Regions from separate parts of the Mesobacillus thioparans genome, predicted to be linked through region 1. Evidence: riboswitches for the same ligand, from Rfam matches in the RefSeq annotation. Region 1 holds a riboswitch; each other region holds the start of a gene.

Evidence for each region. A riboswitch is a leader RNA that binds a small molecule or an ion and turns the genes downstream of it on or off. The one in region 1 is predicted to bind thiamine pyrophosphate.
Region 2: it holds a riboswitch for thiamine pyrophosphate, as region 1 does, so the genes downstream of both, ACNAZ4_RS17075 (ATP-binding cassette domain-containing protein) here and ACNAZ4_RS23300 (3-oxoacyl-ACP reductase) in region 1, are expected to answer to the same signal.
Region 3: it holds a riboswitch for thiamine pyrophosphate, as region 1 does, so the genes downstream of both, thiT (energy-coupled thiamine transporter ThiT) here and ACNAZ4_RS23300 (3-oxoacyl-ACP reductase) in region 1, are expected to answer to the same signal.

Annotation. Positions count from the first base shown of each region.
Region 1 covers NZ_CBCSFH010000025.1:2,129-12,552, reverse strand. Annotated here, with positions in the region: gene ACNAZ4_RS23335 (LytR/AlgR family response regulator transcription factor) at 1-687, opposite strand, end outside; gene ACNAZ4_RS23330 (LytS/YhcK type 5TM receptor domain-containing protein) at 688-2,424, opposite strand; gene ACNAZ4_RS23325 (YetF domain-containing protein) at 2,551-3,237, opposite strand; gene liaG (LiaG family protein) at 3,444-4,307, opposite strand; gene pepT (peptidase T) at 4,482-5,714, opposite strand; gene ACNAZ4_RS23310 (hypothetical protein) at 5,847-5,984, shown strand; gene ACNAZ4_RS23305 (hypothetical protein) at 5,977-6,132, shown strand; TPP riboswitch at 6,190-6,299, shown strand; gene ACNAZ4_RS23300 (3-oxoacyl-ACP reductase) at 6,374-7,135, shown strand; gene thiM (hydroxyethylthiazole kinase) at 7,189-8,010, shown strand; gene thiD (bifunctional hydroxymethylpyrimidine kinase/phosphomethylpyrimidine kinase) at 8,007-8,843, shown strand; gene thiE (thiamine phosphate synthase) at 8,816-9,472, shown strand; gene thiW (energy coupling factor transporter S component ThiW) at 9,469-9,972, shown strand; gene ACNAZ4_RS23275 (exonuclease domain-containing protein) at 10,076-10,424, shown strand, end outside.
Region 2 covers NZ_CBCSFH010000011.1:50,477-60,900, forward strand. Annotated here, with positions in the region: gene ACNAZ4_RS17015 (VanZ family protein) at 1-385, shown strand, start outside; gene ACNAZ4_RS17020 (GNAT family N-acetyltransferase) at 375-842, shown strand; gene mug (G/U mismatch-specific DNA glycosylase) at 1,031-1,549, opposite strand; gene ACNAZ4_RS17030 (hypothetical protein) at 1,592-1,837, opposite strand; gene fdhD (formate dehydrogenase accessory sulfurtransferase FdhD) at 1,957-2,778, opposite strand; gene ACNAZ4_RS17040 (helical membrane plugin domain-containing protein) at 2,891-3,445, opposite strand; partial or broken gene fdhF (formate dehydrogenase subunit alpha) at 3,438-6,396, opposite strand; gene ACNAZ4_RS17050 (hypothetical protein) at 6,583-7,005, opposite strand; gene ACNAZ4_RS17055 (hypothetical protein) at 7,185-7,334, shown strand; gene ACNAZ4_RS17060 (hypothetical protein) at 7,432-7,674, opposite strand; gene ACNAZ4_RS17065 (hypothetical protein) at 7,800-7,988, opposite strand; gene ACNAZ4_RS17070 (hypothetical protein) at 8,240-8,488, shown strand; TPP riboswitch at 8,559-8,657, shown strand; gene ACNAZ4_RS17075 (ATP-binding cassette domain-containing protein) at 8,708-9,106, shown strand; gene ACNAZ4_RS17080 (energy-coupling factor transporter transmembrane component T family protein) at 9,096-9,872, shown strand; gene ACNAZ4_RS17085 (c-type cytochrome) at 9,917-10,424, opposite strand, start outside.
Region 3 covers NZ_CBCSFH010000001.1:792,719-803,142, reverse strand. Annotated here, with positions in the region: gene ACNAZ4_RS04055 (dicarboxylate/amino acid:cation symporter) at 1-752, shown strand, start outside; gene ACNAZ4_RS04050 (histidine kinase N-terminal domain-containing protein) at 793-1,923, opposite strand; TPP riboswitch at 2,159-2,266, shown strand; gene thiT (energy-coupled thiamine transporter ThiT) at 2,375-2,971, shown strand; gene ACNAZ4_RS04040 (FeoA family protein) at 3,246-3,470, shown strand; gene feoB (ferrous iron transport protein B) at 3,470-5,479, shown strand; gene ACNAZ4_RS04030 (FeoB-associated Cys-rich membrane protein) at 5,501-5,662, shown strand; gene ACNAZ4_RS04025 (helix-turn-helix transcriptional regulator) at 5,828-6,292, shown strand; gene ACNAZ4_RS04020 (universal stress protein) at 6,331-6,849, opposite strand; gene ACNAZ4_RS04015 (hypothetical protein) at 7,009-7,197, shown strand; gene ACNAZ4_RS04010 (transglycosylase domain-containing protein) at 7,440-9,836, shown strand; gene ACNAZ4_RS04005 (HPr family phosphocarrier protein) at 10,234-10,424, opposite strand, start outside.

The DNA.
Region 1 (10,424 bases):
CACCGAAAGCATTTCATCCCGGCCTTTGATTTCAAGCTGATAAGCACCGTTGAACCAGGGGGTGAGCCGAGTGACATATTCTAGGTTCACAAGATAGCTTTTATGGATCCGGAAAAAGGAATACGGAAGGAGCCGGCTTTCAAGTTCTTTTAATGGAGTCTTTGTTTCATATTCTTTTGCTTCCGTTACGATTTTTGAAAACTTCTCTTCCCGGGAAATATAAAGGATGTCTTTTGGCTCAAGATAAAAGATTTCGCCATCTCCTTCAACGGCAAGCTTGCCTGATGGTTTTCCCGGCTCTTGCCCGGCCGGCTGGAGGAAATGCTTCTCGATTCTGAGGATGGTTTCACTCAGCTGGTTTTCGTCATAAGGTTTCAGCAAGTAATCAACCGCTTCATATCGAAAGGCCTCTGCCGCAAATTGCGGATAGGCGGTGGCAAAAACGATCAATGGCGCTTTTTTTAAAGCCATCAGCGATTTAGCGGCTTCCATGCCGTTCATCTTTGGCATCTCCACATCCAGGAATACCACGTCAGGGTGGAGCTGCAGAGCTTTGACGACTGCCGCTTCACCTGTCTCCGCCTCGCCGACAACCTGGATGGAGGGGAATGATTTCAATAAATGCTTCAGTTCATCCCGGCTGTACATTTCATCATCTGCTATCAATGTCCGAATACTATTGTCCATCTACCGTTCCTCCACTTGTGGAATCGTAAAAGAAATCTTTGTGCCTTTTCCAGGTTCACTGGCGATCCTTAAGGAGAATTCTTCACCGAAGTTCATCGCAAGCCTCCGATTGACATTGAACAGGGCAATTCCGCTACCTGTATCAGATTCAATCATCTGCTTTCCCAGTTGATTCATCCGCTCCTTGCTTATTCCATGCCCATTGTCTTCAACAGATACGATTGTACCATTCTCCTCTTTTTGGATGGAGATACGGATGTGGCAATCTTGGTCCATATTCTTGATGCCGTGCTTGACTGCATTTTCGACGATCGGCTGCAATGTCAGCGGCGGAATCTTGACAAGCAGGGCGTCATCATCAATATCATAAGTAACCTTCAGTTTCTCGACAAAACGAGCCTCTTCGATTGAAAGATAGGCCTTCACATGACGCAATTCCTGTTCAAGTGTGGTGGTCGTCACGGTCGTGGCATTCAGGTTCTGCCGCAGGAAATGCGAAAGTGATACAAGAAGCGTCCTCGCTTTATTCGGGTCAATCCTGATCAGTGAGGTAATGACATTCATTGAGTTGAAAAGGAAGTGTGGGCTGATTTGGGCCTGTAGCGCCTTTACTTCTGCCTCCTTGGCAAGCTGATATGCTTTTTCAGCTTCTGCGCTTTCGAGCTGGTTGCTAAGCAGGTTGCTAAGTCCGGAAATCAATTCAATGACGACATTGGTGATTTCTTTTTCCGATTTGAAATAAAACTTAAGAGTGCCAATCGTTTCATCACGCAGCTTCAAAGGGGCAATCACCGCGGCGCCAAGCGGGCAGCTCTCTTCCCGGCAGTGGATCGTCTCATCATTCGCGATGACCAGCTTGCCGCTTTTTAGTACATCCCGGGTGATCTGCGTCTGGATCGGGCTGGTTGAACGGTGATGGTCATCCGCCAGGCCGATATGGGAGAGAATTTCCGTCTTATTTGTCATCGCAACCGCACTTGTCTGGACTTCCTTATGTAAAATCTCACAGACTGCCCGGGCGGAATCCGAATTGATGCCTTTGCGCAAATATGCGAGTGTCTGGTCGGCAATCCGCAGCGTTTTCTGGGCAAGCATCGCCCCTGTTTTTTCTTCTTCAGAAACGACATTTTTAATGACCATCAAAAATAGGGCAGAGCCGAGCCCGTTCGCCAGTATCATGGGGATACCGATGATTTCAACGAGAGTCTGCGCCTGATGGTACGGCTTCGCGATCAAAAGGATGATCATCATTTGCACCGTTTCGGCAATAGCTCCGACCATGAAGGCTGTCCTCAGATTGATATTGTTTCTCTTTTTTTGAAAACGGCCGGAAATGACGCCGGCGACGATTGCCGCAAGTCCGCAGGCAAGAGCAGTAAAGCCGCCAAGCGTGAAACGATGGAGCCCTGCAATGAGCCCTGCGCCGATCCCAACCTTGTAGCCGCCAAGCAAGCCGGCGATGACAATACCGATGACACGCGAATTGGCAATCGCCTCATCTGACGCAAGATCCGCAGCCCATGGATTGAACTGCAGATTATCAGTAGAGAAGCTCATGCCTGAATAGGTACCGATGATCCCGAAAAAACCGAAGAAGACAATCGCTAAATACTGCTGCCGGCGGTTTAGTGAATCATGGTAAATCAAGCCCCGGAAAAAGCGGAACCTTGTTAAAATGAAGGCAATTGTCACAATGATGCCAAGACGCTCGAGCATCGTGATGAGTAATTCAAACATAACTGCTCCCCTTGAAAAGTTAATATAATATCTGAACTCATTTTAATAGAAAGAGAAATAAAGTAAAAGAGTATGAGCTTATGCTGACTAACAAAAGAAATACCCCCCCAGCACTTGATGGGAAGGTTACTTAGAGCGTTTTTCTGCAACTACTTTTCCATCACTTTGGAGCTCAGCATAAAATACTTCCTCAAATCGATTGATTCCTTTCTTTTTTAATTCATTTGCCAGCCAGTCTTCACTCAAGCTTAATTCAGTAAGATTCTTTTTAACGATACGGCCATCGACGACCAGTTCCGAAGGTAAGAATTTTCGTGGTGTAATGGGAATACCAGTATTTTTATTAATAACATTTTCATATTCCACTTTCTTTAACACGCTGATTTGTCCATTTGGTTCAAGGATTGCGTAATCGACTTCTTTTATTGAGAAAACATTTTTAATTCTTAGCAGCATAGTGAGGTCATCCATATTTAGCTTATTGGACTTCATCGCTTTTTCATTTATTTTTCCCTGTTTGATAATAATGGTCGGTTCTCCGTCCAGCAGAATTCTTGCCTTAGGAGATTTAAGAGCGATGTATTCGATGGTAAGCGTTAAGAAAGCCCAGAGCGTCAAACCGGTAACCCCATTAATTAGTTTAATGTCTCTATGTACAACCATATCACCGGCTATATTTCCCAGAGCAATTCCGGTTATATAAGTAAAAAAGGTCATCTGGCTGAGCTGCTTTTTGCCAAGTACACGAGTAAGAAGGAATAATACACCAAAGCCTAAAAGGGTTCTCAAACTGGTAGTCAAAATGTTTTCCATGATACTCCTTGAAAGATAGGTATTTTTGATTATATTGCCCCTTTTATTTAAAAAAATAGTTCTTAATGTCAGTTTTGAAAATATATAAGGAAAAACTTGAAAAAAACGAGGTGGGAAAACCAATACCAATCTTGATATTGGCAGAGTAGGCATTTTTTATTGGCGAACTGGTAATTATGAACGATTTTTTTCCAGTTCGCCAATGATTAATTTATTTTAATATTCCCGCTTGATACATCAGCGTTGATTTCAAATTTCCCGTTGCCATGCTTGCCGCGGAGTCGGTTGTCAGATTCCTCTTTATTTTCAAGCGGAAAATCGGACGTGATGTCTCCGCTACTTATTTTTCCATTCAGAGTAAAATCGGAGTCATCAGGCAAATCCAATTCAATATAGCCGGAGCTGACGTTCAGGCTAACATCATCCGTCAACTGGTTCATCTGGATTTCCAGCTCCCCCGATGATACATCACCCGCGAGCTTGCCGGAATAATTTTTGATTTGGACACTGCCTGAACTGACATCAAATGAACCGGTAGCAGCATCAATCGATTCCATGTTAACCTCACCAGATGAACTCTGATGCTCAAGATTCTCAACATCGAAATTTTCCAGGGTGAGGCTGCCTGAACCAACATCGATTGCCAGGTTTCTCAGTTTCATCGGCTGTTGTGCTGATTTCCCTTTGAAAGCAATTTTTCCGGAACCGAGCTCGATGTCCATATCTTTTTCATAATCATCGGGGATATAGACGGTAAGTGAAGTTTGATCCATCCCAAACCAATTGAACCAGAAAAAGCCTTTCCGCTTAACACTTACCTGTATTTCATCGCCTTGCTGCTTCACTTTTACCGAGCCTTTACCATCCAATTCAGCACGCACATCATCACGTGCCTCTGGCACAATCTTCGTTTCGACACTGGAAACATCGATCGTGATTTTTTCCGTATCATTGGTCACCTTCGCTGAGTCTTCCGCTCTTGAAAAGTTAAGTGCGTCTCCGTCAAACATATAATTCCAACAGATATAAGCCCCGGTGATCACCAGGAAAATTACTAAAATACGCTTCATTAAAAAACACCTCTCCGTTTCATTCTATATTCAGATTAAGGCAAAACATTCCTTTTCCCAATGCACCACGGCTTTATATTCGGATGGGACCTGAGGCTGATTTCGGGTTATGTCGCCCATGCAAAAAAGCCAGATTCCTATTGGTTCGGGAATCTGGCTTCTTGGTGTAATTTCTTACGCTTTCGCTTCAAGTAGTTTCGCGATTTCTAAGATTGTCTCAACAGATTTCACCATATTATCCACAGAGATATATTCGAACCTGCCGTGGAAGTTCTCGCCGCCGGTAAAAATATTCGGAGTCGGCAGTCCCATATAGCTCAGCTGCGAACCATCAGTACCGCCGCGGATTGGTTTGACGATTGGCTTGATGCCGAGGTTTTCCATCGCTTCATAGACGATGTCGACGATTTCCTTTACCGGTTCGATTTTATCCTTCATATTGTAGTACTGATCATTCATTTCAAGTTGAACGCGGGTTTCTCCGTAAGTAAGCTTCAGCTCATTGGTGATTTTCTGCATCAAGTCCTTGCGTGCCTGGAACCTTTCACGGTCAAAGTCACGGATGATATAGCTCAGCGTCGTCTCCTCGACATCCCCATTAATCGAGCTAAGGTGGAAGAAGCCTTCATATCCTTCTGTGTGCTCAGGTGCTTCTCCGGCAGGAAGCTTGCTATTGAATTCCATCGCGATTTTGGCGGAGTTCACCATTTTGCCTTTTGCTGTTCCGGGGTGGACATTCTTTCCTTTAAAAGTCACTTTTGCACTTGCTGCGTTGAAGCTTTCATATTCCAGCTCGCCAAGCGGTCCGCCATCCACTGTATAAGCGAATTTTGCATTGAATGCCTCAACATCGAATTTATGTGGTCCTCTGCCGATTTCCTCATCAGGAGTGAAAGCGACACGGATTTTTCCATGATTGATTTCAGGGTGGTTGATCAAATAAGCCATCGCTGTCATGATCTCAGCGATTCCGGCCTTGTTGTCGGCACCGAGAAGAGTCGTACCATCTGTTGTAATCAATGTGTGGCCTTTGTACTGAGGCAGTTCAGGAAAATCAGCTGGCGACAGGATGATATTCTGCTCCTTATTCAGGATGATCTGGCTGCCATCGAAGTTTTCGACAACCTGCGGATTGACATTTTTGCCGGTAAAATCAGTGGCTGTATCAACGTGGGCAAGGAAGCCGATTGTTGGTACGTCCTTATCGGTATTGGCGGGAAGTGTCGCCATCACATAACCATTCTCGTCGATTGTGACTTCCTCCATGCCGATTGTCTTCAACTCCTCGACAAGCATATTGGCAAGGGTGAACTGGCCTTCTGTCGATGGAGTAGTTTCACTGTTTTCATTAGACTGCGTGTCTACTTTCACATAAGATGTGAACCTCTCGATTATCTCGTTTTTCATTGCTTTCATCTCCCATTACTATGTATATTTTCATATTAGCACAGATTGTCCCGAACACCATTTTAAAAAGAATGAAAATTCCATTTTTTGTATCGGGATTATTGTATAATAAAGTAAAGGAGGCTGGACAGTATGGGATATGTTTTCACGTTCATTGTACTGTTTGTCGTGTTTTATTTGATTTTCAAGGTGATCCGTTCCGGTAAATTGCCGAGCAACAACTACACACCATATGACGACTTAACCGAAGGGAAAAAGAAAGATGATTGATCTTGGCGTCGTCATTGTTTTGATGCTGTCACTCTGGTCGATTACGATCACCTTGCAGAAAATGACTGCCAGAATAATTGATAAGCAGGACCAGCAGCTCGAACTGTTAAAAGGAATCCGGGAAGAATTGAAAAATCGCAGAATATGAACTTTACTCTTTACATATATAAGAGTTAAGGCTAGGATAAAGACAACTGAATATTCGATGAACTACTAGGGGTGCCCTGCTGCGGGCTGAGAGGAAGACGCTAAGTCTTTTAACCCTTCGGACCTGATCTGGGTAATACCAGCGTAGGAAAGTAGTGTGAGAGAAAGTTTTCTTACTATGCTTTTAAGCCAGGTCCATTATTTGGATCTGGCTTTTTTATATTTTAAGGAGGTTTAAACAAATGGAATTAAAAGATCAAATTGTTTTAGTAACCGGAGGAAGCCGTGGACTTGGTGCAGAAACGGTCAAAGCTTTTGCGAGGGAAGGTGCAAAAGTTGTCATCAACTATTTTAAGAATGAAGAAAAGGCAAAGGTTCTGACAGAAACCATTGGCGAAAATGCCCTTGCACTCAGAGCGGATGTACGAGATCCAGCACAGGTCCAAAGCATATTCAGGTTGGCAAAAGAACATTTCGGGGCACCGATTACGACCATCGTGAATAATGCTCTTGTCAATTTCAAGTTTGACCCTATCGCGAATAAGGATGCATTCGCAGTTGGGTGGGAAGATTATCACCAGCAGCTTGAAGGAGCGGTTCGCGGTGCATTGAATACCATCCAGTCGGGACTGCCGGATATGAAAGAAGTGAAATTTGGGAGAATCGTCAACATTGGCACGAACCTGTTCCAGAACCCGGTTGTCGCCTATCATGACTATACAACAAGCAAGGCAGCTTTGCTGGGATTCACAAGGAATATGGCTAATGATCTTGGCAAGTACGGCGTAACTGTCAATATGGTTTCTGGCGGATTGCTCAAAATGACGGATGCTAGCTCTGCTACTTCGGAGGAAGTATTCCAGCTCATCGAATCGTCAACACCGCTTCGTAAAGTGACAGACCCGGCAGAAGTTGCAGACTCGATCTTGTTCTTTGCCTCTCCATGGGCACGCGCGGTTAACGGACAAAATCTGGTCGTAGATGGCGGTCTGGTGATGGACTAAATAAAAGGAATTCTGGTCGTAGACGGCGGCATGAGGATGAAGGAGGAATTGGAATGGATAAAAGAGAGATTGCTGGTTTGCTAGAAAAGGTCCGCAGGGAGAATCCGCTCGTCCATAACATTACCAATGTTGTGGTAACCAATTTTACTGCCAATGCTTTGCTGGCGTTGGGAGCATCTCCGGTTATGGCCTATGCACATGAAGAAGTTGCCGAAATGGCAGGCATGGCGGGTAGCCTTGTACTGAATATTGGAACGTTGCAGCCTGAAGTCGTACAGTCGATGTTGATTGCCGGCAAAGCGGCAAATGAGCAGGGAGTACCAGTCATTCTTGATCCGGTCGGTGCAGGGGCGACTGCTTATCGGACGGAAACGGCAAGAAGGCTGATGGAAGAACTGGAGATTGCGGTCATCAGGGGAAATGCTGCGGAAATTGCCAATGTAGCGGGAGAAAGCTGGGACATCCGGGGAGTTGATGCTGGGGAATCAAGAAGGGATGTTTTCACTCTTGCCGTATCAGTTGCTAAAAGGCTCAATTCCATAGTTGCCGTGACAGGCAAAGACGACATTATAACGGATGGAAGCTCAGCTTTCATTATCCATAATGGGCATCCGATTTTGACCAAAGTAACGGGGACTGGCTGCCTGCTTACTTCAGTGATTGGCGCTTTTGCTGCTGTTGAAAAGGATTTACTCAAGGCAGCAGCGGCTGCAGTCACCACCTATGGAGTGGCAGCAGAAATCGCTGCAGAAAAAAGTGTTGATAGTGGGCCAGGGAGTTTCCAGGCTGAATTTTTGAACCAGCTATACCTTGTCAATGAAGAGGAGATTAATAGAAAAAGTACTTTCGAGCAGAAGGAGGTAAATTTGATATGAATAGAGCATTGACAATCGCAGGCTCGGACAGCGGCGGCGGAGCTGGAATCCAGGCAGACCTGAAAACATTTCAGGAACTAAAGGTATTTGGCACATCGGCACTGACTGCTGTTACCGCGCAAAATACACTTGGTGTCCAGGGAGTTTTTCCAATGGACGCAGTGGCGGTAGCCAATCAGGTTCAATCTGTCGGTGAGGACATTGGAACGGACGCATTGAAAACGGGAATGCTTTTTAACACGGAAATCATCCAAGCGGTCTCGGAAAAAATAAAGCAGTTTGGCTGGGAAAAGGTCGTTGTCGATCCGGTCATGATCGCAAAAGGAGGGGCTTCATTACTCCAGCAGGAGGCTGTATCGGCCCTGAAAAAACATTTGCTCCCGCTCTGCCTCATCATTACCCCGAATATTCCCGAAGCCGAAGTGCTGACTGGCATGTCTATAAAAAGCATGGATGAGAAAAAGGAAGCGGCAAAACGAATACATATCCTTGGAGCGAAAAATGTAGTGATTAAAGGCGGGCATGATGAGGAAACAAACGAATCTGTTGATGTCCTGTTTGATGGAATAGAATACTCGTACTTTTCCACTCCAAGAATTATGACGGAGAACACCCACGGTACAGGCTGTACATTTTCCGCTGCCATCACAGCAAAGCTTGCGAAAGGGTCTTCGGTCCATGAAGCGGTTTCTGTGGCAAAAGATTTCATTCAGGCTGCTATTGCGAACCCGCTGAATATCGGGTGCGGACATGGACCTACTAACCATTGGGCCTATAATTTGAAAAGGGAAAGCGGGGTCATCGCATGGCAAGAATCAGTCCTGGAAAAATGAGGAGCTTGCTGAAGGTGTATTTTATCGCCGGCAGCACAAATTGTCTTAAGGAACCAGTCGAAGTGCTTGAAGAAGCGATTCTCGGAGGGATCACGATTTTTCAATACCGTGAAAAAGGAGAGGGGTGTCTTTGTGATTCGGAAAGGCTGGAGCTTGGCAAGAGGCTGCGAAATGTTTGCCGGGAAAATGGCATTCCATTCATTGTGAATGATCATATTGAATTGGCACTTGAGCTTGATGCGGATGGAGTCCATATCGGCCAGGAGGATGAGGAGGCACTCCAGGTTCGTGAAAAAATCGGAGATAAGGTTCTAGGAGTTTCCGTTCACAGTCGGGAAGAAGCTGAAAAAGCAATTCGTGCAGGGGCAGATTACTTTGGGGTTGGCCCAATTTTTCCAACGGCAACAAAGGAGGATGCAAAAGAGGTCCAGGGAACGGCCATGATTGAGAAGTTGAAAGACTTCGGCATACCCATGGTCGGGATCGGCGGAATCAATGCCGATAATGCAGACATTGTAACGAATGCCGGTGCTGACGGTGTTTCTGTGATCACAGCGATCAGCCATGCCGAGGATGTAAGGGCAGCAGCGGCCGGATTAAGAGAAAAAATCGAAGGAGGTAAAAAATGAGACATACACAAAAGATTACCCTCGCTGCGATGATGATGGCGATCGGTACATTGACGAGCCATATGTTGTTTATCCCGCTCGGAATCGTCAAGGTATTTCCGATGCAACATTTTATCAATGTATTGTCAGCCGTGCTGCTTGGTCCATACTATGCTGTTGCCCAGGCATTTGGGATTTCTTTGCTCAGGAATTTAATGGGCACTGGATCAGTCTTCGCGTTTCCTGGCAGCATGATCGGCGCTCTTCTGGCTGCCTATTTGTACAAAAAAACGGCGAAAGTGGGCTTTGCATTCGCAGGGGAAATAGTTGGCACCGGCATCATTGGTGCGATTGCCAGCTATCCGATTGCTGCATTGTTCCTGGGTAAAGAAGCAGCCTTGTTTGGAATGGTACCGGCATTTTTCGCGAGTTCACTTGCTGGTGCAGCAATCGGCTTCACGCTTCTGAAAATTTTCATGAAGAACGCTGCGAATAGATTGGAGATGAACAACAGAATGTAGTCTGGAAATGATTGCTTCCCACTGCCTTTAGCTGGAAATGAAAGTACTCCTGCTATATGATGATAAATAGAATCATATATACCAGCTGAAAAGGGTGACAATTTTGAGCAAAGAGAACAAGCTTGGATTGGTAGTGGATGTGGAGACGACGGGATTGGGTCCGGATTCGGATGAAATCATAGAATTGGCTTTGAAGCTGTTTTCTTTTCATGAAGAAACAGGGGAAATTATTGATATAGTTGATGAAGATTCTTATCTAAGGGAGCCGCTGTCGACAACAGCGCAAAGAAATTATGACAGGGCATACCGGATCCATGGGATTCATTACGACATGGTGCGCGGCAAGACATTTTACGATGAAAAAATCATGGAATACTTCAATCGCACCGATGCGATCTTTGCGCATAATGCTTCCTTCGACCGAAGCTTCTTATTGCGGATGTATCCGGAAG
Region 2 (10,424 bases), on a different contig from region 1:
TCCCTACAGGCAGGCAGCATACGAGCTTAACACAGTTGGATCAAATCCCTATAACATCATTCCATTCAAAACGATTACAGACTATGTCAAAGCGTCCTCCCATATCAATCAAAGCATCTGGATTTCCAATCTGTTTGGCAATATACTGGCATTCCTTCCATTGGGCATCTTCCTACCATGGCTATATGAGCGATTCTGTGGATTCTGGAGGACTACAGGAACCGTCCTTCTCGCAACGTCTCTGGTCGAAAGTCTCCAGTTTCTAACCAGGGTCGGCAGCTTCGATATCGATGATATCATCCTTAACACACTGGGCGGGGCAATAGGTTACCTGTTAATCCGAATTACTTACCAGTTTATTAGGGGGAAAAAAAGTGAAAATTAGGGTGCTGACACCTGACGAACAGCCTCCCTGGAATCTGCTGCTTCTGGCAGATCCTTCAAAGGATATGGCATCTCGCTATCTAAATGAAGGTTTGTGTTATGTCGCTGTATCGGATTGCGGTGAGACCCTGGGAGTAATCGTGCTGCTTCCTATCGGTGGACGCAACATGGAAATAAAAAACCTGGCAGTTGCCGAAGCAGCCCAAGGAAAAGGTATCGGCAAAAGCCTTATAGCACACGGAATTCAAGTGGTCAGGAATGAGGGATTTCAAAGGCTCGAAATCGGCACAGGCAATTCCAGCATAAGCCAGCTGGCGCTATACCAGAAAGCCGGCTTTAGGATCACCGGGATCATCCACGACTTTTTCTTGAATAATTACCCTGAACCCATATATGAGAACGGAATCCAGTGTAGGGATATGATCAGATTAACGATGATTTTAAATGATGAAACCTAGGGATGGATTGGATTATAAAAGGATTTTCACTCTGGCAATTCTTATTGGTCAGCAATCATGTCCATTGGAGACCTCTTTTTCTTTTTTCTGGATTTTCCGGGCACCAATCAAGCCTATTGGTGACGTCTTTTTCTTTTCCTTGGATTTTTGGGTCACCAATCAGGCCTATTGGTGACCTCTGCGCTCATTCATTTTGTTTTTAATTGGTCGATCCACTTTGGCAATTGACTATATATCTCGACGATTTCATCCATTTTCATCCTGACCAGGCCACTTGATGATGGGGCCACGAAGTCGATTGTTCCTGCTACCACAGATTCGTCCTGCTTTCCCCATGGTATTTCTTTTTTTTCGCTGTATTGCTGATAGACTCCCTTGCCAACGAAGCAGACGAGTTTCGGACGATATTCCTCGATTTTCTTCCTGAGCTCCAGTTTTCCCTGCAGGTATTCATCTTTTGTAATTTCATCTGCTGCTTTGGTCGGCCTAGACACGATATTTGTCATGCCGTATCCCAGTTCCAAGAGATTGTGGTCCTCTGATGATTCATATTTTCTTGGCGTAATTCCGGCATCATGAAGAATTTTCCAAAACCTGTTATTTGGATTGGCATAATGATGCCCTGTTTCCGATGAGCGTATGCTTGGATTGAAACCGACAAAGACAATATCAAGATTTTTCCTTAAGTGGTCTGGTATAGGTTTCATTTGATTCATCCTCTCTCACCTTCATTCTATCTACCTGTACAATTACCAATATCGGGGAGGCAGCTCATTATTATTGCTGATATTCTTAAAAATCCTCAGATGGAACAGGAATTCGTCATAGAACATCGTTTCGGCATTTTCAAATGAATATGCATCTGCGAAGTGATCTAACAATTCGGCATCAATGCTGTCTTCAAGGCCACTGAGCCACATTTTGTAGCCATGCTGATCATAAATTGTAGAGAGGCCTGCCCATTCGAACATATCTTGTATGTCTTTTTCACCCATTCTATCACTCCTTCAGCTTTCACCTCCATTTTCCCATATTTTCACATCACTTATACCAAAGCTAAATACGGAGGATGCTTAAGCTTGCCAATGAGCGAAGGAATAAAGAAAAGCCAGGCTTATACCTGACTTTCTTTGACCCCGTATTTTACTTCTGCAATCCGTTCAGGGTGACTATAAACATTCATCGAACGGTTCCTGATAAAACCGATTGTGGTTATCCCGAGCTCATCTGCCAGCTTAAGGGCCAGCTCAGTTGGCGCGGATTTGGACAGCACGATCGGGCAGCCGATTTTCGCTACCTTCAGTAAAATTTCTGAGGAAATTCTGCCGCTGAAAACAATCACTTTATCGTGAATCGAGATATCATTCTTCAGGCAGTGCCCATAAATTTTATCGAGGGCATTGTGGCGGCCTATATCCATTCGTGATACGACAGGACCGAACAAACTGCAAAGAGACGCATTATGGACTCCTCCAGTATTTTGAAATAGTTCTGCGGATTCCTGCATCTCTTCCATCAGCCTGAAGCAGTCTTCAACCTCGAGCTCTGTCTCCACCGTGTGAAGTTTTTTAGCTGTCAGTGCATCTGTCGCGAATAAAAATCCAGACCTGCTCGCTCCGCAGCATGATGTTAAATAACGTTTGCCCTGCAGATTCTTATAAATGGAGTTGGATTTCGAGGTTTTCACATGGACGAATCCCTCTTTCTCCTGAATCCATAAATCTTCTATATCCGTATATTTTTTGATGATCCCTTCCGAAGCAAGATACCCTATGACCATTTCTTCAATATAATCCGGCGTGCAGACCATCGTGACAAGTTCTTCTCCATTCACTTTCACTGTGACAGTGTACTCTGTTACAATGCTGTCTTCCAATTTTTCGGCCTGGCCATTACCGAAACGTAGGATTTCACGTTTGACTTCGACTGGTTTCACAACAGCCATCCTCTCTTTATGGGTTTGCCTTACAGTCATATACTTTTAACCTATTAACTAAAAATCAAACCTGAAAAAGCAGGGGGCATATCAGAATGCCCCCTGCATCTTTTTATCGATCCTCCATCCTGCCATCCTGGCTCTGATGGAGATCTTGGTTTTCTGGAAGCTGTGTCGTCCTTTCCAGGCCTTCAGTCTTTTCACCCATGCCTTTAAGGAATTCAAAGAGCAATGACAATGCACGGTTGATTTCCGGATCCTTCAGAGAACGGACAATGTCAAAGTATCCGAGCTTGTCATCATCGCTTTCCCGGTATTCGGCCACTCTGGCAATACCGGAATTCAATTTTAACAAAAGCGGCTCGAGCTGCTGGACATTGATGGTTCCAAGAACTCCCACCATGAGCAATAGGTTTTTCAAAGTATTGGTAGCCTCAGGCTTATCCGCTGCTTTAACGAGGACGTTCAGGATCTTGTCTCCCTCGCTGAACAAGCCGTCAAGAAGCGAGAGAACGCCGCGATCATTCATATGTTTGATGATGTCTAATGACTGTAAAATCGAATCTTTATTATCAAGCAATGCCGTCTCAATTTCTTCAAGATCCATTTTTCTTTTTTGTTCCTCTGTCAGCTCGATCCGTTGTATATTGGTGATTGCTTTAGCCATGCTGGGTCCCCTCCTTTTTCACAAGATCTCCAGGGAAGACATAATCCGGACGTGCCCATTTCTTTTGTACCTGGACACCAATTTGCGGCTGAGGATTTCCGTAACGGAAATTGGTCCGCGGCAAAGGATTGGCTCCGTCCGATTGCAGGATTTCCAACTTCGCTTTCGTCTCCTTATATGCAGGAGTGTCCGTATCCTTGTCTGCATAGCTGCTTGTCAAAAGGTTGATAGCTGCATCGCCCTGGTCATTCATAGGAAGATAGACTTCCTTGCCTTGAACTCTGTCAGTGACCACACATCTGACCTTTAAATTGCCATATGGAGAGGTTAACCTGACCAGTGTTCCATCCTTCAAGCCTCTGTCTTCGGCAAGCTCTGGAGAAACCTCAAGGAAAGTGCCAGGGGTTTTGGAAGTTATCCCTTCAGATTTATAAGTCAGGTTGCCTTCGTGGAAATGCTCCAGTAAACGGCCATTGTTGACATGGATGTCATATTCTTCGCCAAACTGTACCGGAATGGACCATTTTACCGGATGAAGGCGTGCTTTTCCATCTGGGAACGGGAAACCATCCAAATACAGGACGGGACTGTCAGTGCCATCAGGCTGAACCGGCCATTGAAGGCTGTTGTAACCTTCCAGGCGTTCATAGCTGACGCCAGAGTAGATCGGCATAAGACTTGCCGCCTCCGCCATAATTTCACTTGGGTGCTCATAGGTCCATCCTGCTCCAAGGCGGTTTGCCACTTCAATCAGAATCTGCCAGTCCGGCTTGGAATCACCTGCTGGATCAAACACCTGGTATAAGCGCTGAATCCTGCGCTCTGTATTCGTAAACGTGCCTTCTTTTTCAAAACTAGGGCTTGCTGGCAGTACGATGTCAGCGAACTGTGCAGTCCTGGAGAAGAACACATCCTGTACAACAAAGAAATCAAGCTTTTCATAACCCGCTTGAACGTGGTTGATGTTAGAGTCCACAAGTCCCATCTCTTCGCCCTTAACGTAAAGGGCTTTAAGCGTTCCATCGTGCATCCCCTCAACCATGTCATGATTATTGATGCCTGGCTCTGCCGGGAGCTTCGTGCCCCATGCTTGTTCGAACTTCTGCCGCGCTGCGTCATCGTATACCTTCTGATACCCTGGCAAAGAGTCAGGTGCGCTGCCAAAATCTCCTGCTCCCTGCACATTATTGTGACCGCGCAGTGGGTAAGCACCGGTGCCAGGGCGACCGTAATTGCCTGTAATCAGCAACAAGTTTGAAATTGCTGTACTAGTGTCGCTTCCGCCAAGATGCTGAGTGACTCCCATTGCCCATAAAGCACAAACACTTTTTGCTTCATGGATCCTGGTCGCTATCTCAATCAAGGTTTCTTTAGATAGGCCTGTTGTTTTTTCTGCATATTCCAGAGTGAATCCTTCCAGGCTATCAACATACTCTGAAAGTCCATTAACTTTATTATTAATAAATTCTTCATCTGCCCATCCCTGGTCGATGATATATTTGGTTACTGCTGAAATCCAGACCAGGTCGCTTCCTGCTTTAGGCCTTACGAACATGTCCGCACGGTCTGCCATCTCATGCTCACGAAGATCAGCCACAATCAGTTTTTGACCATTAAGTTTTTGGGCACGTTTTACCCTTGTTGCCAGAACTGGGTGAGCCTCGGCTGTATTCGATCCGATGATGAGCACTAAATCAGCCATCGCGATATCCTTGATGGACCCCGCATCCCCTCCATGGCCTACCGTCCTGAACAATCCCACTGTAGCAGGGGTTTGGCAATATCTCGAGCAATTATCGACATTGTTTGTGCCGATCACTGACCTTGCCAGCTTTTGCATTAAATACGATTCCTCATTGGTACATTTGGATGATGTAATGAAGCCGAGGGAATCCGGACCATACTCATTCTTGATTTCCGTGAATTTCTTTGCCATCAGGTTCAGTGCTTCATCCCACTCAGCCTCCCTGAAACTGTCGCCTTCACGGATGAGCGGCTTTGTCAGGCGTTCTTCACTATTGACAAAATCCCAGCCGAATTTACCTTTTATACAAGTGGAAATACCATTAGCAGGTGCTTCCACCTGTGGCTCAACCTTTAGAATCTCGCGTCCCTTAGTCCATACATCGAAGCTGCAGCCCACTCCACAATAGGTGCAAACCGTCTTCGTTTTCTTGATTCTTGAATCACGCATCGCCGATTCCATATCTGAAATGGCAAGAATCGAACCATATCCCGTTTCGACTCCCTTGGTGATTTCAATCATTGGACGGAGTGTTTCTTTTGCAATTCCTGTCAGGAACCCTGCTTCGCCTTCCATTCCTTTTTCCATCATGGCATTACATGGACAAACAGTGGAACAATGTCCGCATGATACACAGGATGATTCATTGATTGCGACGTCGTTGTCCCATATGACCCTCGGTCGGTCGCGCTCCCAGTCAATTCTCAGGGTTTCGGTCACCTGGACATTCCTGGCAGGCTTCAACACATCTTCCGCATAAAATGCACTGGTCAGGATCATACCGATAAAAAGGATTGGATTCATCCTTCTCATAAGGTTTGTGGTCAAATGGGATGCTCTGATGATTGATTTTCATTTCTTTGACTGTGTTATGTATCTCACAGCCCCCATTGTTATAATCACAGACTGTACAATAGAGTTCATGGTTATAAAGGATTTTATCCATAGCCATGGTCTGTGCCTTCTTGACATCGGGCGCGACTGTGTCGATGACATCCCCGTCATTAAGGACAGTCGAACAAGATCTGACCATTTCTCCATTCACTTCTACGATACAAGTATCACATGTCTCGATTGGTCCCAGACTTGGATGGAAGCATACATTTGGAACTTCGATCGAGCTGTTCGAAAGGTATTGAAGGATTGTTTGATTTTCGTCAGCCGTCACTTCGGCACCATTGATTATTACGTTAATTTTGCCAGACAAAGCCTCATCTTCCTTTCTGTATATGAATCACTCCTTTTTTCCCTACCCTATTAGCAATAAACATTAACCATTTCCAGATTTTTTATAGGGAAGTTTTTCGCGTTGAACGTTGTTCTTGCACACAAAAAAGCCTTTTCCTGAAGAAAAGACTTTCGTTATCGTAAATATGCGTGGTCATGACGGCTCTTATAAAAATCTGCATGAATCCTGTTCTGCATCATCAAAGGCCATGACATAGACAGGGGATCCATCTGCCGTGGTTTCTCTTGTAAATCCGAAAGTATTCAATGCTTCGCAATCATCTGTTACTATGATTGCTGATGAATAGAGCAATGCCTGCAAATGGAATAACGACAGCTCCACTGCCTCACTAAGAGAATGAGTAATAGGGAATTTTTCCACTATAGATAGCCTGCCATGTATGCCGAAAGTTTCTTTGGCAAATTCGATTGCCGCTGACATCCTTTCCGATGTGGATAAAGCGCTGCTAATGATATCACTCCAATTATCATCGAAAACGCAAGCCAGCCATGATGATTCTTTAGAGGCAGACAAGAACTTAATTTTAAGGTATTGCTGGTGATCATCAAAATAATAAACTGCTTCCATTGGTCCTCACTCCTTTGCTCCTTTTGTGGTAGTCTTCCTCATCCTGTAATAGAAAATGAAAATTTCCGCATAAATATCATTACCGGGAAAATACTTTGAAAATGAAGCTATATCTGCATGATTTTTGCTGATAAGGGAAAGTAAACATGGAGAAGAATGAACTAAGGAGGAACTGACAAATGGAAAAAGAACGTGATAACCTGAATAAAATGGAATCCGGAAATGAACTTGAGCACAGCATGGTTTGCAATGACCAGCTTTTTTTCCAGGAATTAAGGATTGCCGCTGAAGATGCAGAACGTGACCGTTTTGAAGAAGGAGAAAAATAATAAAAAAAGAGAAAGGCAAGTCTGCCTTTCTCCGTCTTTATAAATCGCTGTTTTCTCACTGAAGGTTGCATTTCGATGGGAGTGTAATACACCCTTTTTAATTGATGAATCTGTCTCTTTCTGCAGCTTCTTCTTCCCGCTGAGCTTCACGGTCTTCATACCAAAATTTAATATGAGTCAAGATTGAGAAAACAAGGAAGAAATTCATTGTCCAGACACTGACAAATGGGGCAATCCCTCCAAAGTCAATCGCTTCATACTGTTTAAGGACCATGACAATATATGATTCAATGAACACAAGGACAAAGCCGGCTACACCTGCAATTGCCATACGCATCATAACCAATAACCACCTTATCGTTTATTATTCAGATTATTTAAATAATACGACTAATTATTGATTAGCGCAACTGTTTTGTTCATTATTTTGCCACATTTACTTATTGACAATTTGTCATACTTTTTTTATCTATTCAGCCTCTTTTGTTTGAGCATGATTTCATATGATTTTTCGATGATATCTGTCAAAACATCACCTTTGTAGATTCTGCCGATTTTTGTATTTTCTTGATAGTATTCTACAATTTCATCAAGTTTGTCCGAGGTTTCCCTGGAGACCCTGACGTTCAATTGAATCCTCTGGGCTTCATTCATAGAGCTGGCTTCCCTCCAAATTCTTATGACTCAAAAAATACCTATCTATCCATCTGCTAGCAATCTGATATTATGTAGATATATGTCGCTACTTATAATGCAACGCCCTCTATTTTAGCATATACCTCCTGTTTTAGACACCATGTAGTTCCAAGAATCCGTTTCTGCCCCATCTGCCAGGGGTATCTTATAAATAAATACATTTAACATTCACTACAAATAGGACTAGGATAAAAAAATGGAGATAGACTATGAAACTGACAAGATGGTCGTATACAAAAAGATATAATATCAAAGCATATTTTGATATCTTCCCGAACTCTGTTGTTGTGTTTCGCAAAATCAAGGATTATTATTTCGTTTATACAGTTAATTGGGGGATGAACGACCCTGTTGTCACTAAAAGCGCACTGGAGGAGATGGAATTGCTTCTGAACAGCGAAATGGGGACTTTGGATGGATACCGCCTTAGAAAAGCTTTTCCTCATGATTCAAAATGATTCGAAATTAACCATTTACAATTCTGAACATTTACTTTAAGATGATTTTGGAAACAACAACTGCATAGATTTTTTGCACTAGGGGAGCTTTTTGCTGAGAGGAACTTTGTTCTGACCCTTATTACTCGATCTGGATAATACCAGCGTGAGGAAGTGCGGGAGAAGCTCATCGTTCCATTTTTTTAAAGCGATAGCATTCGACTGCATCCAACACGCTGGATGCAGTTTTTTGTTTTCCTTGAACACAGCCACCCCTTTTCATTAAGCCAGGGACAAAAGCGGAGATTGAGTGTAGCAACGATGCTGGTCAACGGACAGGAAGTGATGATCCTTGACGAACCGACATTTGGCCAGGATGCCAATACAGCGATAGAACTGATCGAGCTCATTAAAAGGTCTCTTCCCGGAACCGGATGTATCATCATGATCACCCATGATATGGATATCATCGAGCAGCATGCTGATAAAGTATTGGTGATGGACGGCGGAAAGATGATATTTTACGAGTCTCCCCATCTGCTCTGGGAACGGACAGATCTTTTGGCCCAGGCGAACCTAAGGCTTCCGTTCATCAAAGAACTGGAGTTGTTAGCGGAAGGTAGTTATCTTGCTAAATAACATGAATCCCAGCTTGAAGGCTTTTAGCATTCTGGTCAGCATCGTCATCCTATCCGTGTTTTTTGATCCCGTCACTCCAATGATCAGTATTCTTTTAACGATAACCGTCACTTTTGTATTTGGCAAAGTCAGCTTTAAGAGATGGATTCTGCTATTCTCCCCTTTCGTTTTTATGGGGATCGTCTATGTCTGGTCATCCCTATTGTTTCCAAGAACTGCCCCTGGAGACACTCTAATCTTGCAATGGCATTTCATCTCTATCACTTCTGAGGGATTATTGCGAAGTTTTGCATTGGGACTGAGGATATTGAGTTTTGCATCGCTATCACTTTTATTTGTATTGACAACTAATCCAATCAGCTTTCTTCACAGCTTGATGCAGCAATGCAGGCTTTCGCCTAAAATCGCTTATTCAATCATGGCTGGTTATCAAATCCTGCCATTGATAAAAGAAGAGTTTGAGATTATCAGAAATGCACATCGTGTCCGAGGAGCCGGGAGATCAAGAACATTCATGGATAAATTCAGGCAAGTCAGGGAGTTTACCATACCTTTGCTGGCAAGCGGAATCAGAAAAGCGGAGAGAACTGCCACGGCGATGGAGTCAAAAGGTTTTACAGGTGAAAAAAACAGGGATTTTTATCATGTCATCACCATCACAAAAATAGACTGGCTGCTTTGCTGTTTGCTCGTCAGCATCGTATTCATCAGCGTGTATATTTCGTTCCTGCTCGGCTCTCTGAATTTTTATAATGGACAGCTATGAATAAACCCAGCACCTTCTTAAAGGCGCTGGGTTGGATTTTGTCCTTATTTCTTTATTGTAACCAGTTCTTCCCAATCAATTGTACCGTTTTTGACTTGCTCCCGTTTTTCTTTATTCATGATATCTGCTGGTCTGCCGCCCTTTGGCCAGTCTCCTTCATGTCCTTTGAACTCAGGTCTTTCGTGCGACAGGATGTACGACGCTACATCGATTGCCTGTTGGTCAGTCAATGTGCCTCCCTGTCCCTTAGGCATATTCTTCTGGACATATCCCGCCATTTTTGTCAGCCGCGACATTCCGGCTCCATCATTGAAGGAATTCTCACCCCAGACAGCAGGTCCCGTGTTAGAACCAGTTCCTCCTCCATCTGCTGCATGACAGGCAGCACATGATTGTGCATAAACCTTTTCACCATCCTCTACACTTGGTACAGGGAATTGTTTCGGCTCTTTTGCAGCTCTCCAGGGGATTTCCGCCCCTGATGGTACACCTTCAGACATATAATGCAAATAAGCGATCATCGCTCTCATTTCCTTACTGTCTTCAGGAATC
Region 3 (10,424 bases), on a different contig from region 1:
AACAGGGCAATGAGATCATGATGTATTTAGTAGGACTGGTGATGAAGTTCGCTCCATACGGAACGTTTGGTTTGATAGCGACCGCAATCGGGAGCCAGGGAATCGACGCCATGAAGGCGATGGGTGTATACATGCTGGTTGTTGTTCTTGCTCTTGTTGTACATGCACTCATTACTTATGGCTCTGGTGTATATTTCCTTGGCAAGAAGAATCCATTCTGGTTCTTCAAGCAATTCTCCCCGGCGATGGGCGTTGCCTTCAGTACTTCAAGCAGTAACGCAACGCTTCCTGTATCAATGGAGACTGCACAGAAGAATCTTCGTGTGCCCGAATCTGTTTCAAGCTTTGTCCAGCCGCTGGGAGCGACGATCAATATGGACGGAACGGCAATCATGCAAGGTGTAGCAACCGTCTTTATTGCACAGGTTTATGGAGCTGACCTTACAATGGCAGAGCTTCTGACAGTCGTCTTGACGGCGGTTCTGGCCAGCATTGGTACGGCAGGTGTTCCAGGTGTAGGCTTGATCATGCTGGCTATGGTTCTCCAATCAGTAGGGTTGCCAGTCGAAGGCATCGGACTGATCCTTGGAATCGACCGCCTCCTTGATATGGCTCGTACAGCAGTGAATATCACAGGTGACGCAGCATGTGCACTCATTGTCTCTGAATCTGAAAAAACACATGCCGTAAAGGCCGATAAAAGACAAGTGACCAGTCCGGCGGACAGCCGATCAATTGAATATACTGAATGAATGAAAGACCCTGCCGCTGCCGGCAGGGTCTTTTGTGTGCTTAGTTTTCTGATTTTATCAATGGCAAAAGCATAATGAAAGAGGTTTTATCCGGCTCTGAAGAACAGGCGAGAATTCCTTTATGCTTCTCGATTATTTCACGGCAGACAAACAATCCCAGGCCAGTTCCGAGTGTTTTCGTCGTCACGAAAGGCTCGAAAATCGTTTTCAGCAGCTGGTCGGGAATGACCGGTCCATTATTGGAAATTTCGATTTTTATATGGGTATCATTTACGAAAAATCCCTTTATTTCAATTTTAGGGTCATCGCGGTACTGGCTAAGTACATCAATCGCATTAAAAATGATATTGATCAGTACTTGTCTGATTTCATCTGCATATCCATATAAGTCCATATCATCGACTACTTCCTTGACAATCCGTACATTGGTATCGAGGATGCTGGGATACAGGAAATTTAGGACCTCATCAATCATTCGGTTCAATGAGAAAAGAGATTTTTCCTTTCCAATGAGTTCTTTTTTAGAAAGAAGCAGAAATTGTGAAATCCGGAAATTGAGTTGGTCAAGCTCGCTGGATATGATATCAAGATACTTCATATCTTCATGCTCGGATCTCAATAACTGGATAAATCCCTGGATGGAAGTCAGGGGATTGCGAAATTCATGGATAAAACTTGATGTCATCTGGCCGAGCAATGTCAGCCGGTCCTTATGTGTCGAATCGATGAATTGGTTTTTTTCTTCGATGATCTTGTTTTTCTGTTCATTGTAATAGGATACAGCGTAATACAGGAAGGTGTCGAAACAGTAATTGATCCGGTTGATGGACTCCTGCATCTCATCCCACTCCATATTCAATTTGTGCAGATGCTTGTAGAGTACGGAGCGCCCTGAATTGACATTGTAGACAAAATCGCCAATATTGATGTCAGCCCGTACGCGTTCCTCTCCTACCATGAAAGCGAGTTTTTGGAGATGCTCTTCCAAATCTTCATTTGTCTTGGAGAAGACAGAGAGAATGATTCCATACATTTTCTCAGCATTCTTGGTTATTTTTTCTTTATATGGATCATCTTCCGAGACGATGATTTCAACAGTCCAGTCGGCAATGAGTTGTTCCCTTTCACTAGTCAGGAAGCTAAGCAAACGGTTATCCGTAATTGGCAGCATTTTATTAAGTCCCCCAGTTTTTCTTTTCGGTATTAAAGATTCGAGGTGAAGAGAGAAATCCCTTTGTCGAAAAATAAGAACATCCGCAGAAAAGCGTCGAATAGTCAAAAACGTGACAAAAGACCGATATTTCAGGTGAAATTTGTCTATTCTTCTTCGACATGGAAAGGGGGTCAGAATGTTTGACTTGTGATTACTGCGAAGAAGTAGTATATTCATAGTGTAGAAACTAAATAATAACCACAAGGGGAGCTGCCAAAGTGCAGCTGAGAGTGAGCGGCCGAGTTCTTACCCTTTGAACCTGTTAGTTAATGCTAGCGAAGGAATGTGGATGCGATAGGAAAGCAATCATGGGAATCCTATATCGATCCCCTGATTGCTTTTTTTGTTTCTGAAGCAGAAAAGGCGTGTTAGAAACGGACCTCATTCTGAAAAGAAGGAGGAACAAAACATGAAACAAAAACAAACTCTCTTTTTAGTGGAAATTGCCGTATTTTCCGCACTGGCTTATTTGCTGGATTTATTCTCGGGATTTTTATTTTCGAGAATCTGGCCGCAAGGAGGTTCGGTATCCATCGCGATGGTGCCGGTATTCCTGATGGCATTCCGCTGGGGAATCAAAGGTGGGGCAATCACCGGTTTGCTGCTGGGACTATTGCAATTCATCCTCGGCTTCTCGCAAATATTCCATCCTGTCCAGGGGATCATCGATTATTTGGTGGCCTTCACTGTATTAGGAGTTGCCGGTATTTTTGCAAAACAGATCCAAGAGAGCATCAAGAATGGAAATAAGAAGAAATGGATTGGCTTGATCATAGCGGGTACATTCATTGGAAGCCTGCTTCGCTTTATCGCTCATTTCTTTTCCGGATGGGTCTTTTTCGGAGTATGGGCTCCAGAAGGACAGCCGGCTTGGCTATATTCACTCATCTATAACGGAACCTATATGATTCCAAGCATGATTTTAAGTGCAATTATCATCGTTCTTGTCATCGGCTATGCTCCGTCGAGGATGGTCAAATCAACTCTTGCAAGCAATAAAATGTGATACCCAGGAGAGCTGGCAATGTTCAGCTCTCTTTTTAATACCTCAATTATACCATATATGGTATATAATGAGGTTGGATCTTTAATCGAGAAAAATTGTCAATTCTATGGAGTTTGCTGAATTTACCTCTGCGAAAACGGCTTTTTGTGATTTATGTCACAGTGAAAGAGATGATAAACTGTTTAAATAAAGATAATCATTCTCAATTAGTAAACCAATATCAATGATATTCTGGTAAAATGAATCTAAGAAACTAAAAAAAAAGGTGATGGCTATGCTGGGAAATTTAAAGACTGGTGAAAAAGGCCGGATCATGAATATTGCTGGAACTGACAAATTTGTCAGAAGAAGATTGCTTGATTTCGGGATTGCTGAAGGATCAGAAGTGTGCATAAAATGCATTCTTCCTTTTGGGGGCCCGGTCATGGTGGAATCATGCGGCCAATGCATCGGTATCCGCCGCAAGGAAGCCTTACGGATCGAAGTGGAGCGAGTATGATGAACATTGCGCTTATCGGCAATCCGAATACCGGTAAAACTTCATTATTCAATAACTTAACAGGTTCATATGAATATGTTGGCAACTGGAGCGGAGTAACGGTCGAAAAGAAAGTTGGCCTTTTCAAGAACGGAAAAGACCAGCTGATTGATTTACCTGGAGTGTATACCCTCAATCCATTGTCTAAGGATGAAGGGGTGGTAACGAATTTCTTCCTGGAGGAATCATTCGAGAAACTGTTGAATATCCTGGATGCGTCTCAATTAAGGCGGAACTTGCACCTGACATTGCAGCTGCTGGAATACGGCGCACCAATTACAGTCGGATTGAATATGCTGGACGTGGCAAAAAACAGGGGCATCCAAATTGATATTGATAGGTTGTCAGAATCATTGGGAGTACATGTTGCTCCTGTCGTGGCAAGATCAGGCAAGGGCTGTAACGAACTTGCTAAGCTTGTGACAGGAGAAGTCAAGGGTTCTGGCAAGCCTAACCTTGTGTATTATGGAAAAGCGATAGAAGAGGGCATCCTTCAGCTTGGGAAGAAGTTGAATGGAAGGACTCGGCATCCTGTTCGCTGGCTAGCCCTTCAGCTGTTTGAAGGAAATCCTTATGTTAAAAACTACCTGACTGGCTATTTGCCATTGGATGAAATTGAATCACTTGTCGCCTCTGTCGCTGATACAGAGCAGCAGCAGTCAGGCAACAAACAGGCACTTGAACAGGTGATCCACCGCAAAAGAAGTGAAGCGATCGATAAAATTGTATCTGCTGCCACAACTAAACCGGACAATGGAAAAATACCGTTGACTGAGAAGGTTGATATGGTGGTGACGAACAAGTTCCTTGGGATTCCAATCTTTCTTGTCATGATGTATCTCATGTTCATGCTTACCTTCGACTGGCTCGGCTTCCCGCTGTCAGATGTATTGGATACATTCCTGTCCGGACCTGTGACAGCTGGGATTACGGCAGCACTGACCTGGGCGGGGGCATCTTCATTCATAAAAGACCTCGTGCTTGATGGAATTGTTGCAGGGGTAGGCGGAGTCCTGGTCTTTGTACCGCAAATCTTCATTTTGTTCTTTTTCATTTCGCTGCTTGAGGACTCTGGATATATGGCGCGTGTAGCGCTGGTTATGGACAGGTTGATGGAATCTGTCGGCCTCAACGGCAAGGCATTCATTCCGATGATGATCGGGTTTGGCTGCAATGTGCCAGGCATCATGGCAGCAAGGACCATTGAGACACCAAAAGAGAGATTGATGACGATTCTGCTGACGCCGCTGATGTCATGCTCAGCAAGGCTTCCTGTCTATGCTTTGTTTGTCGGTGCATTTTTCACAGGGCATAAGGCTGCAGTCGTTCTGAGTTTGTATGTCCTCGGTGTGGTGGTCGCGCTTATTCTGGCCAAGGTTTTTTCAAAGACACTATTAAAAGGGGAAACCTCCGTCTTCGTCATTGAACTGCCTCCCTACAGAATGCCGCAAGCAAAAGCGCTTTGGAGAAGCACCTGGGATAAAGGGAAAGGATTCGTGAAAAAAGCGGGTACCTTCATCTTTGCAGGCTCTGTCCTCATCTGGCTGCTCGCCTATGCAGGTCCGGAAGGCGTGAATGTCAGCATGGATGAAAGCTATCTGGCGCTTCTGGGAGGATTCTTTGCGCCTCTATTCGCTCCTATAGGATTCGGAACCTGGCAGGCAAGTGCTTCACTGTTCACCGGTTTCCTGGCGAAAGAAGCGATTATTTCTACCATGAATATTATCTATTTCGTCCCAGATGAAGCGAGTCTCCAGGGATTGCTGGCTGTCCATTATACGCCGCTTGCTGCCTATAGCTTCATGGTGTTCATCCTGCTGTATATTCCATGCCTCGCGACGACAGCGACGATTTACAAAGAAACTGGCTCAAAACGCTGGACCGCTTTTTCAATCGGCTATGCCCTGGCCATCGCATATCTTTTGTCGCTGGCCATCTACCAGGGCGGACTGCTGATGGGATTTAGCTAAAGCTGGAAGGAGGAAGGATACATGATTGCCAATATTATAATCGGCGGGGCTATTTTCGGATATGCCGGCTGGGCCTTCTACCGATTCATCAAGAAATCCAAAGAAGGAAAATGTGCTGCCTGCTCCCTCCAAAGCTCCTGTTCAAGCAGCTGCAGCATTAGCCAGAAAAAACAAATCAAATAATAAACAGGGGGTTCAGAATCGATACATTCTGGACCCTATTTTTTTCATCCGGAAATAAATCATGAGGCTTTTCTATCATTTCAGAATTAAAAAGTAAAAAGTATTTTGAATTTCGAACAAACAAGTGTAAAATTACACTAATAGAACTAAAAAGGGATGAAGCGGATGACCAGAGATGAAATCATAAACAGGGTTTCGGAAAAAGTGAGGGTTCTGAGGGCGGAAGTTGGCTATACACAGGATAAGATGGCTGACATCATCGGAATCTCGAAAAAAACACTTGTCCAAATTGAAAAAGGCAGGGCACAAGCCGGTTGGTCAACAGTCGTGACAATCTGTGCTTTGTTCAGGGAAACGGAGACCATCCGATTTTTGTTCGGCAATGAACCACTTGAGGTCCTTGAAACGATTGCACATGAAGGTACGGATTACCGAAAGGAAAAGACTTTGGGAGGAAAAGTCTGGTGGCGGGAAGTCGCCAGGGATGGCGGCTTTGTCATGCAGCAAAATATCCTGAGCCAGCATTACAGGATTCTCGATGAGGATGATTTTAGGATTTTCAGCAGCTTCGAAGAAACTGAAACGAGGGAGCGCTTAGAGGAACTTGCAGTTGAAGCGATGAACGAATAATGGAAAACAGCCGGGCACATGTACCCGGCTGTTTTTCGTTATTTCGCGATAAGCACATGGCAATGAGCGTTATTGGCAACTTTTTGGCTGACGCCTCCGAGGAGCTTCCGCTTGATGCCTTCATTCCCTGACTGTCCGATGATGATCAGATCTGCATCGACATCCTTTGCGAATTCCAATATGCCCTCCGCCGGGCTTCCCTCAAGGATTGAAAAGTCAGTGTCAGTATTGAGGACCTCCAGCTCAGCCTTTGCGTTATTGAAGGCTGTTTCCGCGCTATGGGTTATGATTGCGTGCTCAGATTTCCCGAAAGCACCTTGTTCTGTTGCCAAAGGCGGCACCTGGACCCCGTCTGCGGGAAAGCTGTTAATCGGAAGCGGTTCGATAGGGCGGTCAGTCGAGTCGACCAGCTCATTTCTTACTTTTTCTTCATATACATGTCCGACATACAGTTTGACACCTTCCAGGTTTCTAATAAAATCCTTAGTCAGTTGGAGGGCCTTTCGTGCCCCATCAGAATCATCGTAAGCGAGAACCACGTTTTTTATTCCAGCCATATTCATCTACCTCCAGGATTTGAATTTATCAATTACAGTTCATTACCCTTTTTTAAAAATAATTAACGCTATAAAATCATCCAGCATACCCTCATATTTCATCAAAGACAGGCGAATTTTGTTATAAATCTTTCAATCAAAAGATAAGGAGTGGCCTGTATGGGAATGGACTCTCAAAAGGGAATGCATCCGACGATTCGGAAATGCCTGCAGCACCTTGATGTCATACAAGCAGATGATAAAACAAAGCAAATCGTTTATATGTATATGGAAAACCTTGTCCGCGAAAAGGACAAGGCTGCTGCCTATCAGGAGCAGACAATCGAAGATGAAATCCAGAATCAATGAAAAGGCCAATCGATCATTTGTCGATTGGTCTTTTGTTTGTTTTTATCCATATGGATAGTCAGTTACGAAGCCCTGCTGTCAGGATAGTGAAGTCGAAGGTATATCTAAACATTGGCGAATCAAGTCTTTTTTCCTTGTAATTAGCCAATTTGTGTTAATCCTTTTGAAAAATGGGTAAAAGAAAGTGTCATATTTCTAAACTATTTTTTAAAAGGTTGGGGTGCTCAGTGAGCAAAAATTCAATGGTAACAAATTTATTAAGAGGCTGGAAAAGGTTACATATGACCCAGGTACTTGTGTTGTCTGTTTCAACAGCAGTACTTGCATTCCTGAGTTTTTTCCATGTGTATTCAGAGGGTGCTGACATCAGCGCATTGAATGACGACATGGCCCAGTCCACTGTCATATACGATGCCAATGGGGAGGTCGCCAGCAAGATTTCGGCCTTGAAGAATGAAGGGATCAAGATTGAAGACGTTCCGGACCATGTCAAAAATGCGGTCGTCGCGATCGAGGATCACCGGTTTTATGAACATGACGGCGTGGACCTTGTTGGGATTTCACGGGCTTTTGTACAGAATGTCAAGGCAGGCAGCGTAGTCGAAGGCGGAAGCACGATCACACAGCAGCTGACAAAGAATGCATTGCTAACGAGTGAAAAGACATACAAACGAAAGCTCGAAGAATTTTTCATGGCAAGGGAAATCGAGAAGCAATATTCGAAAGATGAAATCATGCAAATGTATCTGAATCGCATTTATTTTGGAAATGGTTCATGGGGCGTCAAAGAGGCGGCAATGGGTTACTTTGGCAAGGAAGTGAAGGACCTTTCCATAAGCGAAGCTGCCATGCTCGCAGGCCTGATCAAGGCACCATCTGCACTTGATCCGCACAAGAACTATGATAAAGCGATTGAGAGAAGAAATCTCGTCCTGAAAATGATGAATACCCAGGGTTTTATCAAGGACGAGGAATACAAAAAAGCAGTTGGAGAAAAAATTGCCCTCAATGAAAAAGGTGGGGATCCGTTACGCGGCCGCTATCCATTCTATGTAGACAGTGTCATTGATGAAGCAATCAAAAAATATGGCCTGACCCAGGAAGATGTGTTGACGGGCGGGCTGCAAATCTATACCGAACTGGATGTAACGATGCAGACAGCAGTGGAAGCGACTTACGCGAAGGATGAATTGTTCCCTGAAGGTACGGAAAAACAAATCGTCCAAAGCGGGGCTGTATTGGTCGACCCTAAATCCGGCGGCATCCGTGCCCTGGTAGGCGGCCGTGGTGAGCATGTATTCCGCGGTTATAATCGTGCCACACAACTAAAGGCACAGCCTGGCTCGACAATGAAGCCTCTTGCTGTATATGCGCCTGCGGTTGAAGAAGGCTGGGGCGTGACGGACATGCTCAAGGACGAGGAGATGGAATTTAAAGATTACAAGCCTCATAACTATAATGATAAATACAAAGGCGAAGTACCGATGTATGAAGCATTACGAGATTCATTGAATGTACCTTCCGTTTGGCTCCTAGATGAAATAGGCATTGCCAAAGGAATGGAATCAGTGAAGAATTTTGGCATCAATCTTGATCCACAGAACGACCGCAATCTTGGTCTCGCACTCGGTGGCTTATCAACTGGAGTATCTCCGGTGACAATGGCAGAGGCATACTCAGCGTTTGCCAATAATGGAGAGCGGCATGAAGCGCATGCGATAACAAAGATCGTCGATAAGGAAGGCAATACAATCGCAGAGTACAAGGGAAAGAAAAGCAAGGCAATCTCAAAAGAAACCGCTGAAAAAATGACGACGATGCTTCTTGGTGTCGTCCAGGATGGAACGGGAAAAGGTGCACAAATCCCTGGCAGAGAATTAGCTGGAAAAACGGGTTCTACCCAAGTTCCGATCAAAGGAGTCAATGGGACGAAAGACCAGTGGTTTGTCGGATATACTCCACAGCTTGTCGGCGCTGTGTGGGTTGGTTATGACAAGACAGATCAAGAACATTATTTAACAACCACAAGCAGTGAAGGGGCCGCACTGGTTTTCAAGGACTTTATGTCAGAGGCCCTGAAAAATACAAAAGCAGAATCGTTCAATGTTCCTCCACTTTCAAAATATATAGAAGAACACAAGAAGGAACAGCGTGCAAAGTCTGTAAAAGAATTGGAATCAAGGGTCAAGAAGGAATCAGAAAAGCTCAAGAAGCAATGGGAAGAAGCAAAAAAGAAGCTGAACAAGAAGAAAGATGAACCAAAAGCCGATGCAAAACAGAAAGAAGAAGAAAAAGTAGAAAAAAAGGAAAAAGAGAAGGAAAAAAAGGAAAAAGACAAAACAACTGATTCTGCCGCTGCAGCTACCACTACTGACAGCAAGGATACAAAAGATTCAGGAGATACAAAGGATAATGGAGACGAAGGTGGCACAGGCGATACAGGAGATAACGGTGGTGCAGGTGACACAGGAGGTGACGGAGACGGAGACGCTGGTGACACAGGCGATACCGGTGGTGACGGAGATGCCGGTGATGCTGGTGATACAGGCGATACCGGTGGTGACGGAGATGCTGGTGATACAGGTGACAGCGGAGGAACTGGCGACAGTGGATCAGGTGATAAAGATAGCAAAAACTAAAATAAAACAGCGCAGGAATCCTGCGCTGTTTTATTTTTGTACCTTTTTCGGATCCACACCACAACCATCGCACAGAGTACTGTGAGGCAGAGGAGAATGAAGACCATCGAAAGGTTGGAAACTTCAATACAGCAATAGTCATCCTATCATCATGCGGAGTACATCAATTCCCAAGCCAACAATCTTATATGATTGCAGAACCCAAAAAATTAAATTCCCTTTCTGGCCAGGCTGATAACGGCATAAAAAAGAGACTGCACACGATTGGCAGTCCCTTTTAGGGAATCACTTATAATAATCTTAATAGGAAACCGATCACGACGATTGCGCCGACGATCATTAATATTGTTCTTACCACTAAACTTCACCTCGACTATAGTATGTTCTGTTGCTGTGATTATATTTGAAAAGATTCTGTAGTTTCGATCAGGCGCTTGCGTTTTACCCTAAGTACAGAAGCTTCGTTTGTTAGTAGTTTTGTGAGCTGGTTTAATTGAGGCTCAACATCTGTACCTTCCATTATGATTTTCAAAGTTGTATCTGGTTCTACAGTCAACAGGAATGATACAAGTTTGGACAATGATGTAG